Regions from separate parts of the Brevibacterium sp. UCMA 11752 genome, predicted to be linked through region 1. Evidence: predicted binding sites of a transcription regulator. Region 1 holds the regulator's gene; the other holds the start of a gene.
The links. Region 1 encodes LexA, which represses DNA repair genes until DNA is damaged. Its sites were predicted from a motif close to TCGAACANNTGTTCGA; they were not measured.
Positions count from the first base shown of each region.

Region 2: a site for LexA is predicted at 3,938-3,953, ahead of ruvA (Holliday junction branch migration protein RuvA). Genes of this name have one in related genera too.

Region 1 covers NZ_JACBOS010000003.1:2,343,562-2,351,634, reverse strand. The annotation lists gene HU144_RS10555 (SseB family protein) at 1-76, opposite strand, end outside; gene priA (bifunctional 1-(5-phosphoribosyl)-5-((5-phosphoribosylamino)methylideneamino)imidazole-4-carboxamide isomerase/phosphoribosylanthranilate isomerase PriA) at 81-818, opposite strand; gene hisH (imidazole glycerol phosphate synthase subunit HisH) at 895-1,524, opposite strand; gene HU144_RS10540 (hypothetical protein) at 1,521-2,123, opposite strand; gene hisB (imidazoleglycerol-phosphate dehydratase HisB) at 2,120-2,716, opposite strand; gene HU144_RS10530 (histidinol-phosphate transaminase) at 2,818-3,951, opposite strand; gene HU144_RS10525 (LysM peptidoglycan-binding domain-containing protein) at 3,961-4,293, opposite strand; gene lexA (transcriptional repressor LexA) at 4,528-5,283, shown strand; gene HU144_RS10515 (ATP-dependent DNA helicase) at 5,450-7,417, opposite strand; gene hflX (GTPase HflX) at 7,414-8,073, opposite strand, start outside.
Region 2 covers NZ_JACBOS010000003.1:2,670,900-2,678,972, reverse strand. The annotation lists gene secD (protein translocase subunit SecD) at 1-1,501, opposite strand, end outside; gene HU144_RS11880 (preprotein translocase subunit YajC) at 1,535-2,143, opposite strand; gene ruvB (Holliday junction branch migration DNA helicase RuvB) at 2,225-3,268, opposite strand; gene ruvA (Holliday junction branch migration protein RuvA) at 3,325-3,921, opposite strand; gene HU144_RS11865 (HNH endonuclease signature motif containing protein) at 4,053-6,179, opposite strand; gene ruvC (crossover junction endodeoxyribonuclease RuvC) at 6,451-7,047, opposite strand; gene HU144_RS11855 (YebC/PmpR family DNA-binding transcriptional regulator) at 7,069-7,821, opposite strand; gene HU144_RS11850 (NUDIX hydrolase) at 7,971-8,073, opposite strand, start outside.

The sequences.
Region 1 (8,073 bases):
GACCTGAGTCGCCCGAGAACGGGTTGGGTTTGAGCTCTCGGCCTTCCCATGGCTGACCGGCCGAGTCGAATGTCACTTCTTCAGCCTCCGGCGACTTCGAGAGCTTCTTCCAAGGTGAACTTTCCGGCGTACAGGGCCTTGCCCACGATCGCCGAGTCCACGCCGAATGGGACCAGCTCGCGCAGGTTCCGCAGATCCTCAAGGCTGGAGACTCCACCCGAGGCCACGATCGGCTTATCAGTCTTCTCCGCCATCGACTTCAGCAGCTCCACATTGGGCCCCTGCAGAGTGCCGTCCTTGCGGACGTCGGTGACGACGTAACGGGCGCAGCCTGCCTTCTCAAGAGTCGAGAGAACCTCGTAGAGATCTCCCCCGTCCTGGGTCCAGCCGCGGGCGGCGAGAGTTGTTCCGCGCACATCGAGCCCGATGGCGACCTGATCGCCGAAACGCGAAATCATATCGGCGGTCCACTCCGGGTTCTCCAACGCGGCAGTCCCGATGTTCACCCGCTCAGCACCAGTGTCCAGAGCCCGTTCGAGGCTCTCGGTGTCGCGGATGCCGCCGGAGAGCTCGACCTTGATGCCGACAGCCTTGACGACCTGGTTGAGCAGGTCTGAGTTCGATCCGCGACCGAATGCAGCGTCGAGGTCGACGAGGTGGATCCACTCCGCTCCCCGGCTTTCGAAGTCCTGGGCGGCGTCGATGGGGGAACCGTAGTCGGTTTCGGTTCCGGCTTCGCCCTGGACGAGGCGCACGGCTTTGCCGTCGGCGACGTCTACGGCCGGCAGGAGTACGAGTTTGTTGGGGGTTTGAGTCATTGTGACCTTTCTCAAGAGGCTCTGGAGACTGAGCTGGAGGAACCGGAGTGTGTGGAACTGGAGCGTATGGACAATGCTAGTGGGCTGCCTCGCGGCCCTGGGGGAAGGAGCCGAGCCAGTTGCGCAGCAGACGCGCACCCGCATCGGATGACTTCTCGGGGTGGAACTGTGCTGCCCACGTGGTGCCGTCCTCGACTGCCGCGATGAAGCTGCTGCCATGGGTTGCTGTGGTCACCATGGTGTTCGGTGGAGTGTCGGTTGCCGCATATGAGTGGACGAAGTAGAAGCGCTCTTCGGCGACACCGTCGAACATCTGTGAGGTTGTCGGTGCACTGACCTGTGACCATCCCATGTGCGGCACGACCGGAGCCTCGAGTGCTGTGACGGCGCCGGGCCAGAGTCCGATGCCTTCCGTCTTCACTCTGTGTTCTTCCCCGCGGGCGAAGAACACCTGCAGCCCGACGCAGATGCCGAGCAGAGGCCGCTGGCTTTCGTGCCACGAGCGGATGAGGTCGTCCCCGCCGATTCGCGTCAAACCGGCCATCACTGCCGAATAGGCCCCGACACCGGGAACGAGCAATCCGTCTGCACCATCGATGATGGCACGGTCTGCTGTGAGCACGACTTCGGCACCGGCCGCCTCCACTGCGCGAACGGCCGAACGAACGTTGCCCGCGCCGTAGTCCAAGACAGCGACCGTGCTCATTTCTTCGCTCCCTTGGTGAGGACGCTGTAGATCCTCCAGAGGGAGAAGCCGAGGACGATCGCGCCGAAGACAGCGACCACCCAGGCCATGGTGTTTCCGCTGAGCCCGATCGTGATGCCGAAGGCGGTGATGAGCCCGGCGAGGACCGCTACGACGATCCACAGCAGCGCAGTCCGGGCCACGGCGGCCCGACCTGGAGACATCGTGGCGGCACTGGCCTGCAGCTTCGTCATCGAGGAGGTGGGTATGCTGCCCTCGACTTCGTCGGCTGACACGATTTCGAGCAGGAGCTGCTCGAGGACGTCTGGAAGGTTCTTCAGCGCCAGACCTGCCGGAACATCCGATTCGCGGGCACCGTGGCGGTAGTGACCGGCGTCGATCTGCTCCTCACTGCGGGCCAGGAGGAGGACCTCGTGCTTGCCGGAGAGTTTCGAGATCGCCGCGGCCGCCTCGTTGCCTGTCTGGACATCCGTGTCGGCCAAGACGATTCCGGTGAAATCACCGATGGGAACGATTGTCCCCTTGATGTTCGACAGCACGCAGGCTGCGGCCAGCTGCTCGGCGACTCCGAACGGAGTCACGACGACGGTGGTGCTCACAGGACTCCCTTGGTGCTGGGTACCGAGCTGTTGCGCTCATCGGGCTCGACTGCCTCCCGCAGAGCGCGGGCGAAGGCTTTGAACTCGGCTTCGGCGATGTGGTGCGGATCCCGGCCGCGCAGCAGGTCGAGGTGCACGGTGAGACCGGCATGGAAAGCAATGGATTCGAGGGAGTGCGAGGTCATCGATCCCGTGAAGTGTCCGCCGATGAGGTGGTATTGCTGACCCTCGGGTTCTCCTTCGTGCACGAAGTACGGGCGACCGGCCACGTCGACGACGCAGCGGGCCAGAGCCTCGTCCAATGGAACGGCGGCCAGCCCGTAGCGGCGGATGCCGGACTTGTCGCCCAGTGCTTCGCTCAATGCCTGGCCCAGGACGATTGAGGTGTCCTCAACCGTGTGGTGGACGTCGATGTGCGTATCGCCGTCGGCCTTGATCTCCATGTCGATAAGTGAGTGCTTCGACAGTGCTGTGAGCATGTGGTCGAAGAAGGGAACACTCGTCGAAATGTCGGACTGGCCGGTTCCGTCGAGGTTGATGGAAACGGTGACCGAAGATTCCGAGGTCGTACGGGAGCGTTGTGCCTGCCTCATGAATGGCCTTTCGTAGGAAGGGTGGGGGCCGTCTGAGGACCATTGTCCCCTGACTCGAGCGAAGTGGTGCGACTCAGCGTGCGCATCTCAAGGCCGGGATCTCAGTTCGATTCCAGCAGAATACCGGGGTCTTCGGACAGGATCTCGTCGACTGCGGTGAGGAACGCGGTGGTCTCCTCGTCTGTGCCTGCATTGACCCGAGCATGGTGGTCGATGCCGATGTCACGGATGAGAATTCCGCGGTCCAGGAGCTTCTGCCACAGTTCATGTGGTGAGGCGATGTTGCCGAAGAGGACGAAGTTCGAATCGCTGGGATAGACACTGATCCCGACGTTGCTCAGGTGGTCCGAGATTCGGTCGCGAGCGTCGATGAGCCGGTCCACGTTCTCCAGGAGGACGTCTGCGTGTTCCAAAGCGGTGCAGGCCAGCACCTGAGTGATTTCCGAGAGGTGGTAGGGCAGACGCACCAGGCGCAGGACGTCAATGAGATCCGGGGCCGCGATCGCATACCCTAGGCGCAGCCCTGCGCAGGCGAAGGCCTTGCTCATCGTCCGCGATACGACCAGACGGGGACGACCTTCCAGAAGCGTCATCGCCGAGGCTTGTGCGGGCCTGGAGAATTCGGCGTAGGCCTCATCGACGATGACGATGCCCGAGCAGTTGTCGTACGCCGCTTCGATGACGTCGAGACCGATCGATGTTCCTGTCGGATTATTCGGTGTGCACAGGAAGACGATGTCTGGATCGGCTTCAGCAACCTCGGCGCCGACGGTCTCTGCATCAAGGGTGAAGTCATCCTTGCGCGCCGATGACTGCCAGGTGGCACCGGTACCCGTGGTGATCAGTGGGTGCATGGAGTAGCTGGGAGTGAACCCGAGGACCGTGCGACCCGGTCCTCCGAATGCCTGCACGATATGGGAGAGGACCTCGTTCGATCCGTTCGCCGCCCAGATCATGTCGGGGCTGAGTCCGACGGTCTGACCGGCTCGGTCGTTGACTCCGTGCAGGTAGGTGACCAGATGTTCGCGCAGCTCCTCGAACTCACGGTCGGGGTAGCGGTTGAGCCCGGCGAAGTGATCGTCGACGGCCGACCGCATGCTTTCGACGACCACGTCCGGAATCGGATAGGCGTTCTCGTTGACGTTCAGCTGCACCGGCACATCCAGGTGCGGAGCCCCGTAGGGCTTGAGGCCGACTAGGTCCGAACGCACTGGCAAAGACTCGTTATTTCCCACCGCATCAGTCTAGCGTTGGGGCACATCCAGGGTCTGACCCGGGTGCACCACAGGCGAGGACAGATGGTTGATCTCCACGATCTCGGAAACGACATCGCGAGTGTCGCGTTCGATTCCGAGGTTCGACGCGACGGCCCACAGCGACTCGCCTTCGCCGACGACGACCGCCTCGGTGTCGATGCCGATGTCTTCGGTCTCTGCTCCGGCGGCGGCCGAGAACGACTGCGTGGCGACGAAGAATGCTCCGCCGATGATGACGAGAGCGCACACCATGGTCCGAAGCAGGCGCATCGCCTGGCGTCCACGAGTGGTGAAACGCAGTTCCTGGTTCTGTGCAGACATCGCTTAACCTCTTCCCTTCGTACGATTCCACCCGTAATAGGTAGAACGTCTGTTCTATTCAACATGCCAATCGAACATATGTCCAGTCCAACTCGAACATTTATGCGACAATGAGAGAGAACCAGCGTTGTTGATTGATCTGAAAGAACCATCTCAGGCGGCACTGACACGAGAATTCTCGACGTGAGGATCCAGCGGTGAGGTCGGCGGGAATAGAACGAAGGGGAACGAGCAATGGTTCAGAACAAACGAGGCAGGGGCCGTCCCCGCAATGAGGACGTCGCCAGCGAGATCGCGGCCGCCCGCAGCGATGACGAGGACGTCTCGATTCCGGAAGGCTCCACCGGCGAGGGCGATTTTCGTCTGACCCCGCGACAGCGGTTGGTCCTCGAGACCATCGAACGCGCAGTCGTCACCAACGGCTACCCGCCGAGCATGCGTGAGATCGGCAAAGCGGCCGGACTCGCCTCACTCTCCAGCGTGGCCCACCAACTCTCTCAGCTCGAACGCCTCGGCTATGTCCGCCGAGACCCGAAGCGCCCGCGTGCCATCGAAGTCGTCAATCCCTTCGAAGAGGAAGAAGCTGAGCGCGCCAAGTACGAGGAGCTGGCCAACAACACCGTCCAGGTTCCTGTCGTCGGTCGCATCGCCGCGGGCGGGCCCATTCTGGCCGAACAGGAGATCGACGACGTCTTCTCTCTGCCGACGCAGGTCGTGGGCTCGGGTGACATGTTCCTGCTCAAGGTCGTCGGTGACTCGATGATCGAGGCAGCCATCTGTCACGATGACTGGGTGGTCGTGCGCAAACAGCACACCGCCGACAACGGTCAGATCGTCGCGGCGCTGCTCGATGGCGAAGCAACCGTGAAGACCCTCAAGCGCAAGGCCGGGCAGCAGTGGCTGCTCCCCCACAACAAGGACTACGAACCGATCGACGGCACCTACGCCCAGATCATGGGTCTCGTCGTCTCGGTCGTTCGCCGCCTCTGACATGATCGCCTGAGTCTGATGGCCCTCAGGTCTTCCGACCGCTGAATTTCCAACGCACTGTGCCCCGTCCGATCTCGGACGGGGCACAGTGCTGTTCGATGAGGCGGAGTGCTATCGGACGGGGCCGAGTGCTGTCGGACGGGGCTCAGCGCGTGTCAGACTCCGGTCATTTCTCCGTTGCTGCCAGACGTCCCAGGCTGCTCTTCACGAGTGCCGAATCCGTCGTCGGCCACATCGTCGGCATCGAGTTCACCAGATAGCCGCCGTACCGAGCCGAGCGCAGGCGCGAGTCGAGGACCGCGACCACTCCCCTGTCCGAGGTCGACCGGATGAGACGGCCCGCACCCTGGGCCAGGCGCAGTGCGGCATGAGTGGCGCTGACGGCCATGAAGCCGTTGACGCCCCGATCGTCGGCGTCTCTCGACCTTGCCTGCATCAGTGGGTCATCGGGCCGGGGGAACGGAAGCCTGTCGATGATGACGAGGCGATTGGTCCGGCCCGGTACGTCCACTCCCTGCCACAGTGACATGGTGCCGAACAGGCAGGCCTGGTCGTCTGCAGTGAACTGAGAGACGAGAGACGGCAGTCCGTCATCGCCCTGGAGAAGGATCGGAAGGTCCAATTTCGTCCTCAGGTGTTCGGCTGCGGCATTCGCAGCCGCTCGCGAGGAGAACAGTCCCAGCGCACCGCCCTTCGAAGCGGTGACCAGTGCCTCAAGCTCATCCAGTGCCTGTTCGCTCAGGCCGCTGCGACCCGGGCGCGGCAGGTGCGCTGCGACGTAGAGGATGCTCTGCTTGCCGTAGTCGAACGGTGATCCGACGTCGAGGCTGTCCCATTTGGGTGCGTCGGGACCGAACAGTCCCAGCGACGCTGCGACCGCGTCGAAGTTGCCACCCAGTGACAGAGTCGCCGAGGTGGCCACCACCGTTGACTCTTCGAAGATCCCTGACCGCATGGTGCCGGCAACACTCAACGGCGCGACTACGAGGTTTGTGGTCTCGCGCTCGCGGAAGGTGCTTCGAGACAGCCACACGACGTCGTTCTTGCCCGGGGAGCAGAAGCGCTCGGCGAGTTCGAAGATCTCCTGGCAGCGGGCCTTGGCCATCTGGCGGCCGGCGTCGGAGTCTTCTGTCTTGCCGCCGATGTCGTTGATGATCTGGCGAGTGGAGTCACGAATCTGCGCCAGCGCAAGGGACAGTGCCTCGCTCATGTTCATGATCAGACCTTCGCCGACACCGCTTTGAGCTCGTTCGAGTGCCGCAGCCGCTGAATCGAGCAGCGCGACGACGCCGTCCTGAACGATCGTGTGCTTGCGCACGGAGCTTGTGGCGGCCGCGAGCATGCTGGTGTTGATCTGACCGGACAGGGCGTTCGTGACCCTGTCCTTGAGCTCGTGAGCCTCGTCGATGATGATGACGTCGTGCTCGGGCAGCACGGTGTTCTCGCCGAAGGCGTCGATGGCCAGCAGCGCATGGTTGGTCACGACGATGTCGGCCTCGGCCGCGTTGTTGCGGGCCAGCTCTGCGAAGCATTCGGTGTACAGCGGGCAGTTCGACCCGAGGCAGTCGAAGGCGTTGACAGAGACCTCTGACCACGCCCTGTCGCTGACTCCCGGCAGCAGATCGTCGCGATCGCCGGTGTCCGTGGTCTTCTCCCACGTCCGAATCCGCTGGATCTCCTCGCCCAGGCCCGACCGGTCGGTCGGCTTCCGTCCGGCCTCCGCATCGGCACCGAGGTCGAAGAGCATTCCCTCGCCCTCATCGGGATAGCCGCCGGAGAGTTTGTGTTTGCAGACATAGTTGCGTCGGCCCTTGAGCAGGGCGGCCCTCGGCAGCGGGTCGAGGGTCTTCTTGACTGCCTTGAACAGTCGCGGCAGATCCCTGTGGATGATCTGTGTCTGCAGGGCCAAGGTGGCCGTCGACACAATGACGCGCTTACCCGTCCGACTGGAGTACTCGGCCGCGGGGACCAGGTACGCCAAAGATTTGCCTGTGCCCGTTCCGGCCTGGACCAAGAGGTGGATGCCCTTGTCCACCGACGAGGCGACCGCCTCGGCCATCTCTGTCTGACCTTTCCTGGTCGAGCCGCCGATGGCCCCTACGGCGGACTCGAGCAGATCTTCGACGGTGCTCACTCGCCGATGACCAGGTCCGGACGTCGGAAGTCGGCGAGTTCCGCGGCCAGGTCTGCCGGAACCTTCGCCTGCATGGCGGTTCCCTCAGCACCGTGCTCTTCGTGCTCGACCGTGCCCAGGGCATAGATCTTCGACACGAGGTCGCCTCGTTCATAGGGAAGGAGCACTGTGACGTCGATGTTCGGCGAGGGCAGCATCGCCTCGATCGTTTCGACGAGCTCGGCGACTCCTTCCGTGGTCACGGCGGAGACGAATCGTGCTTCCGGGTACTCGGCGTGGAGTCCTGTCACCACTGCTTCATCGGCGATGTCGGCCTTGTTGAAGACGAGGAGTTCGGGGATGTCTCCCGTGTCGACGTCGTTGAGCACTTCCCGGACGGCGTGGATCTGTCCGTGCGGATCGGGGTGCGAGGCATCAACGATGTGCAGAAGCAGATCCGAGTCCGAGGCCTCCTCCAATGTCGACCGGAACGCTTCGACCAATTGGTGCGGAAGGTTCCGGACGAAACCGACGGTGTCTGTGTAGGTGAAGGTGATGCCCTCAGCGGTGCGGGATTGTCTGACGGTCGGATCCAGGGTCGCGAAGAGCGCGTTCTGAACCATCACCTCGGCGTCGGTGAGCTGGTTGAGCAGTGAGGACTTGCCGGCGTTGGTGTA
Region 2 (8,073 bases), 330 kb from region 1:
ACGAAGCCAGAAGCAGCAGGAGATAAGTCAGCACGCCGGCGACAACAAGACTCGAGACCGTGACGAGGCCGAGCACTCGGTACTGCAGGAGTGAATAGATGACAACGAGGATGAGTCCGACGAGACCGGTGAGCAGGCCGATATTGAGGTAGTTGGACCCCAAAGTCGGCGAAATCTGATCCTCGCTTTGGACCTGGAAACTCAACGGCAGAGAGCCGTTCTTGAGCTGGTCGGCCAGGGTCTGTGCCTCGTCGAGGGTGAAGTTACCCGTGATCTGAGCATTGCCGTCAGTGATCGCTACGTCCGATGACGGTGCCGAAAGCACGTTTCCGTCAAGAGCGATGGCAAACTGGTTGTACGGCTGCTGTTTGCCGGTGATGTCCGAAGTGATCTGCTTGAAGATCTCACGCCCGACGCCGTCGAACTTGAGATTCACCGCAGGTTGGTTGGTCTGGACTCCGTTGGCGCCGGCCTTATAACCGGCGCTGGCATCCGCGAGGTGTTCGCCCGAGAGTTCAACGGGGCCCAGAATGTACTTGGCCTCTCCATCCTTGCCACAGGCGACAACCGGTTCATCGGCGGGCTGCTGCTGTCCACCGGTCCGATTCTTCGGATCGGTGCAGTCGAGCTCCGAGTACTTCTTGATGATGGACTCGGTCTGCCACTTGTCGACGTCCTTCTCAGGGTCGAAGAGCGGTCGCGGCGTCGAATCAGTGACCTTCGTGTCGTCGCCCTTGCCGGACCCGCTCGCTTCGGTCGCCTTTTGGCCGCTCTTGTCTCCGGATTTCTCAGCGTCCTTGCCTGCCGGTCCGGGAACGTTGCCACCGGCGTTGGCGACATCGCCGCCGCCGGCCTTGGCAACATCGCCACCACCAGTCTTGGCAACTTCGCCGCCACCTGCAGGCGCATCCCCGCTGTCCTGGCCCTGTGCTCCAGCGCCGCCCTGGCCGCTGCCGTCGCCCTGTGCACCGGCATCCGCCTGTGCACCGGCACCGGTGAGATCTTCGAGCCGCTTCTTCTCCTCGTCGGTGAGTCCTTCGGAGGGGTCCTGCTGCTCTCCCCCGCCGCTCTTCTCCTGTTCCTTCTGGATATCCTCCTGGGAACGAGGATCACCGACGAGTGCGACTCGACGGAAGACGAGCTGCGCGGAAGAACGGACCAGGTTGCGTGTCTCCTCGTCCGGGTTGCCCGGCAGGTTCACAATGATGTTGCGATCGCCTTGGGTCGTGATCTCGGCTTCAGAGACACCGGTCGAGTCCACACGCTGTCGAATGATCGACACAGCTTGGTCAAGCTGCTCCTTGCTGATGTCCGTGTCCTCTGAAACCTGGGGCTCCAGGATGATCGAGGTTCCGCCCTCGAGGTCGAGTGCGAGCTTCGGGGTGGTCGTGGCATCTGACCATACGACACCGCCGGCAATGATGCCGAGGAGCAGTGCAGCGATGATCGACAGCCACACGAAGCGCAAACCAGGACGTGGCTTTTCTTCAATATCGGACACGTTTCAGCTTTCGATTGAGTGCAGTGAGCGAAGTCAGTTCTTCTTGTTGTTCTCAGGATCGGAAGAATCGGTGCCTGATGTGCCAGCATCGGTGTCACCGGAACCATCCACGACGTCGTCGGCACGCTCAGACCCGGGAGCATCGTCGCCGATGACGGAGTCTGCATCGTCGGCCTTGGGCTGATCAGCATCCATGTTCAGTCCGGTGTCGGAGTCAACCACGTCGTCTGCTGGAAGGTCCGCATCCTTATCGGTGTTCTCGGCCCGCTTACGCTCATTCATAGCGTCGAGTTCTGCGTCGGTGATCGCCGGGGTATCCGTGCTCTCAGCGTCTTCGGCAACGTCGGCAGATCCTGCAACAGCACCGCCGGTGGCAGCACCTTCGGTTTCAGGGTTATTGATCTGGCCGATTGCCTGACGGTGAACGCGCAGTACGGTGCCGGGGCCCGACTCGAGGGTGACCTGGTTGTTTTCATCGTCGATGGACAGGACCGTGCCGAAGACGCCGAACGTCGTCATCACGGTAGCCCCGGGGACGAGTCCCGTCTTGATCTGCTCTGCACGCGCCTTCTGCTTACGCCGAGAATTGAATAGGAAAAAAATAAGCAACGCTGCAAGCGCGAGAGGGATCAATAAATCCACAGGTATCTACCTTTCATAAGAACGAACCAGTCCACTACCTTAGTTCGTACTCAGTACTCAAGGCGAACTCAATTGCCGGGATCAGAACTCATAGTTTGCTGGGATCTGCATCCCAAGGTGCTTCCACGCTGCTGACGTCGCAACTCGACCGCGCGGAGTGCGGCTGATGAGTCCTTCTCGCACAAGGTAGGGTTCCGATACGGTTTCAACGGTGTCGGCCTCTTCTCCGACCGAAACAGCGATGGTTCCAAGGCCGACCGGCCCCCCGGCGAAACGTCTGCACAGAACCTGCAGCACCGAACGGTCAAGACGATCCAGTCCGAGTTCGTCGACTTCGTAGACCTTGAGTGCTGTGAGCGCTGCGGCCTCATCGATGATGCCGGTTCCGCGTACCTGCGCCCAGTCTCTGACTCTTCGCAGGAGGCGGTTGGCAACTCGAGGAGTGCCGCGAGACCGGGTTGAGATCTCCTTCAGACCTGCAAGGTCTGCTTCGATTCCGAGCATGTGGGCTGACCGCTTCAGCACGGTCAGGAGATCATCGCTTGAGTAGAAGTCCAGGAGTCCGGTGAATCCGAACCGATCGCGCAGAGGTGCGGGCAGCAGACCGGAGCGAGTCGTAGCCCCGACCATCGTGAACTGGGGCAGGTCGAGCGGAATCGCTGTGGCGCCGGGGCCTTTGCCGACGATGACATCGACACGGAAGTCTTCCATCGCGACATAGAGCATCTCTTCTGCGGCGCGAGCCATCCGATGGATTTCGTCGATGAAGAGGACTTCGCCTTCCTCCAAGGATGAGAGGATCGCCGCGAGATCTCCTGCATGCTGAACTGCCGGCCCGGAGGTGACGCGCAGACTCGTCTGCATCTCATGCGCGATGATCATCGCCAGCGTCGTCTTCCCCAGGCCGGGAGGCCCCGAGAGCAGCACGTGGTCGGGGGCCCTGTTCCGTGCTTTCGCAGCATCGAGCACGAGGGACAGCTGTTCACGGACCTGAGGTTGGCCGATGAAGTCCTGCAGTCCCTTGGGACGAAGCGCTGCTTCCGCATCGCGTTCGGCGGTCTCCGCGCGCCCCGAGACCAAACGCTCCTCTTCTGCGCCGGTCAGCTCCTGATCACCGAATTCCATTTCGTAGGAGCTGGTTCCACCGTCGTAGGAGGTCTCACCACTGTCGTAGGAGCTGGTCACTTCCTTGCACCCAGAACCTTGAGTGAGGCCTTCAGAAGCGCCGAGGTGCCCGCATTCTGGCCGAGATCATTGACCACTTCCTGCACGACGTCTGCGGCCTGTGCTTCTTTCCAGCCAAGACCGACCAGGGCGTCAACGACCTGCTGATTAGCACCGCCGAACGACAGTTGTGGCCCTGGCTCCGATGCGGAGAGCTTCGGCAGTTTGTTCTCGAGTTCGAGGATGATTCGGGAGGCGCCTTTTTTGCCGATTCCTGGTACGCGAGTCAGCGCGTTGGCGTCCTGATTCGAGATCGCGGCTGCCAGTTCGCCCGGTCCCATCACCGACAGGATCGCCATGGCCAGGCGGGGACCGATTCCGGAGATCGACAGCAGCACTTCGAACGTGTGGTTCTCGTCTTCTGTTCCGAAGCCGAAGAGAGTCATGGAGTCTTCACGCACAACCAGGGTGGTCACGAGTTCGATATCTGCACCATGCCGTGTGCTTGAAAGGGTATCCGGCGTGACGTTGACTCTGCGTCCGACACCATAGGTGAGAATGACGAGGTGGTCAGCTGCGATGCGATGGACCGTACCGCTGAGGAAACTGATCACGGCCTGCCTTTCGAGTGGGAACACATGTACGAATCCAGGCTATCAGTTAGTCTCTGAGTACCTGACTCGACATACCGACGATACCAAGGCTCCGGCCAGTTGCGGACAGCCCGGAAGACATCACCAGCGCATCATTGCGGTGGAATTTCTGTCCCGTCGGACAGCCCGTCGATGATCTCCTGTGCGACGAACCTGGAGTGCAGGATCGGGCGCCGCTCGACATCAATGCTCGGTGGCGGGATCCATGCAGGTCGACCGTCGTGAAGCATTCGGGCATACCAGTCCGATTTGTCGATCAGGTGGTGATGCAGTCCGCATGCCAACGTGAGGTTGTTGATGTCGGTCCTGCCCTCGTCAGCCCACGGCACAATGTGGTGCGCATCGCACCATCCAGGCGGTGCATCACATCCGGGGAATGTGCAGCCTTGGTCTCTGGCTGCGAGAACTGCCACCTGTCTGTTCGTGGCATACCGAGCCTCGGTGGCGATTTCCATCGTTTTGGCTTTGTCCGACATGAGGTGGAAGAAGACTGATCCGTTCAAACCTTCGCTGGCCGCCGTTGATATCGGAAATTCGGCTTCGCACCCTGTGATCGAGCGTCCCTTTCCGGTCGCGATGTCTTCGGCCTTCGCGGTGACGACCAAGGCGAATGGTGAACCGCGCCCTATTCGCTCCATCTCGACGCGGGAGATCATTGTTGCGAATCGTTCGTAGATTCGATTGCGCACTGTTCCTTGACTCGCGCTCGTGTCGACCAGCGTTCCGTCTTCACTGACACCGAAGCTCGAGAACCCAGAAGCCGCCGAATCGGAAGCGCCTGTATCGTCAATCCAGTCCGGGCGGTCCTCTGGCAGATTAGGGCGGTCCCCTGGCAGATCATGGGGCAACGGCGCGTCCGAGACATCCCCGGCCAGAACCGCTCGAAAGATGTCGAACTCAGGCTCGGCAGGCTCTTCGTCTTTCACAGTCGAGTGTGTGCCACCTGTGGTGCGGGTGCCATCATGAGTTTGCAGAGTTTCCGTCGAACCCGGTGCGCTCTGCGCGTTTTCCGACTTGCCACCCGGCAGAATACGCGAGGCCAGCAGTCCGTTGAGGATTCCTCCTGAGACCGAGTCCAGGAGGCCTCTGAGATCCCAGTCGCCGTCATCCCGGGCTCGCACATTCACGTAACAGCGCGAGCGATCCCGTGGAAGCTTCGGCTCTTCTCCGTCGGGATCAATCCGGTCCAGAATCGAACCGAAGATCGTTTTCAAGTCTGCGACTCGGACACGTGGTGCCTTCTCCACGAGGTCCGCTTCGACTTTGTCGCGAACAGTGGAGGAAACCCAGATCGGCAGCTTGGAGAGACAGTCATTGATCGCCGTGGCCTGACCAGCCGAGAGCACTCCCGAGTGCAAAGCCTCGGCAACGATCGGGTTGACGGGCTCTCTGGCCTGTCCCGTCATGTAGGCGCGGCCGCCAAGGTTCTTGGCAAGCTCGGCACGTCGGTTGGCCTCATAGCCGGTCAGGTTCAACCGGTTCTGGACCAGCGCCTTCGTCGTCTTCGCCCCGTAGTCGGTAGGCGTCCCGCACCTTTCATAGACTGACAGAGCAACAGCAGACATCGCTTCGAGAATGCGAGTGGCGGTTTCGATCCCGTTGACGACCGTCATAGCGTGATCAGGTCCAAGGGGGCGTTCGAATCTCGCCAGTTCGTCTTTGAGGACGCTGAGTTCACCGATGCTGCGGGTCAGCTCAGGGGCAAGTCGGTCGAGGTCGCGCCATTCGAGATCCGACAGAAGTGGATGCGGCAGGACGACAGTCGAATCACCGTCGTCCGCGGTCGAGGGCTGGTCGGTGCCACCGCCATCACTATGCGTTCCAGCATCGGAGTTGGATGGCTCCGCGTCGACGAGAGCCCCAGACATCCGAGCATCTGCTTCGGAATCACCGAGAAGAACCTGCTCATCACAATGGGCGCCCTCGTCACCGTGCCGGTCAGAATCGTCACCGTCGTGGTTTTCAATGGGCGTCGCTGGAACTGCCGCAATCGAATCGAGCTTCTCTGCCAAAGGATTGCCCGTCAGATCCATTCCGGCGGCCTCGAGCTGCTCACGAAACGTTGCCGGCTCCGGCACCGGCAACGATCCATCCTGGCCTGCAGCGGACTCCCCTGCAATCGCGCCAGATGCCTGCGGGCCTCTTGCCGACTCACTCGCGGCGGTGCCAGGTGAGCGCTTACCGCTCTTTCCTGGCATCCGGTCGGGAGTGAGAGTCATCGTCTGAGCATCCATTCGTCAACAACAGCGTTGCGTGTATATTCTGATTATATACGCTCTAACCGTTATTTCATAGATGCATATTCGATTACCTTCCGAATATTTAGCATCACTTCGATTCTGCTCTCTTGTGTTTCGCAGACTTCCGGACTCGGCCAAGGAACGATGACAACTGCGAAGCGACCGGACTTCAGTGGCTGCCAAACAGACCGACAGCGACACTCACAACCGCTGCAACGCTGCTGAGCCGTCACGCCACTTCGCTACGCAGCTACTTCGCTTTGCGAAGGGCCTTGGCCCACTGCTCCTGAGCTTTCGTCAGGCCCGTGCCCTGACGTCCGGCGCTCTTGCGCTCGTTCAGGTCCTTGTTCGCTCCAGGAGTCGATTGCCCGCTGAGAGCTCCACGCCATGAGTGGCAGATCGCGATCGCGAGAGCATCTGCGGCATCGGCGGGTTTCGGGGGCGCATCAAGTTGAAGTATCCGGGTCACCATGTTCGTGACCTGCTTCTTATCAGCCCGTCCCGACCCGGTGATGGCGGCTTTGACCTCGGAGGGCGTGTGCATCGCCACGGGCAGTCCGCGCCTGGCGGCAAGGCCCATAGTCAGACCTGACACCTGGGCAGTTCCCATAATCGTGGAGACATCATTGCGGGCAAACACACGCTCGATGGCCACGACATCGGGACGGTACGTGTCCAACCAGCTGTCGAATGCCTCGGCGAGGGCGCCCAGACGCAGATCCACGGAGTCCGTGGACGGCGTGCGCAGCACATCGACGGAAACCATTGTGGCCTTGCGGGCGGGCAGGGTGTCGATGACACCCAGCCCGCACCGGGTCAGACCAGGATCAACGCCGAGGATTCTCATCAGTAACCATATTCGGTCTCATCAGGAATCAAGTTCGGCAAGAACCTCGTCGCTGACATCAGCATTGGAATAGACGTTCTGAACTTCGTCGCTGTCTTCGAGCGCATCGATGAGGTTGAAGACCTTGCTGGCGGTGTCCGCGTCCAAGCTGACTTCGATCCCGGGCACGAAGGATGCCTCGGCCGAGTCATAGTCGATGCCTGCATCGACAAGTGCTGTGCGCACAGCGACGAGGTCGGTGGCCTCGCAGATGATCTCGAAGTTCTCGCCTTCGTCCTTGACCTCTTCGGCGCCGGCGTCGAGGGTGGCCAGGACGATCGAGTCCTCGTCGGTTCCCTCGGCAGGAACGATGATGACGCCCTTGCGGTCGAAGTTGTAGGTGACCGATCCTGGGTCTGCCATGGTGCCGCCGTTGCGCGTGACTGCCACGCGGACTTCGGAGGCCGCACGGTTGCGGTTGTCGGTCAGGCATTCGATGAGGAGGGCGACACCGCCGGCGGCATATCCTTCGTACAGAATGTTCTCGTAGTTCACCGCAGAGCCGTCGAGACCACCGCCGCGCTTGACCGCGCGAGTGATGTTGTCGGCAGGAACCGAGTTCTTCTTCGCCTTCTGAACCGCGTCGAACAGCGTCGGGTTACCTTCGAGATCAGGCCCACCGTTGCGAGCAGCAACCTCGATGTTCTTGATCAGCTTGGCAAAGAGCTTGGCCCTCTTGGAGTCGATGGCAGCTTTTTTGTGTTTAGTCGTTGCCCACTTGGAATGACCTGACACTGGTGTTCCTTCCTATAGATACAGCCCCTAGAGTCTATACGCTCGGCACACCGTTATGTGCGCTGTGCCGCACGAAGCAGCTCCCCGCTCAGGCGGTACGTTCCCTCAGCTGACGACGAGCGGCCACTCAGCCGAAGACGATGGCCCACTCAGTCGATGACGAGGGGAACCTCGGGCACAGAGCCCGCCGTGACGAGATCCATGAGGCTGAGAAGATTCTTCGGGTAGATCGTCTCCGCCGTGGTCATCAGC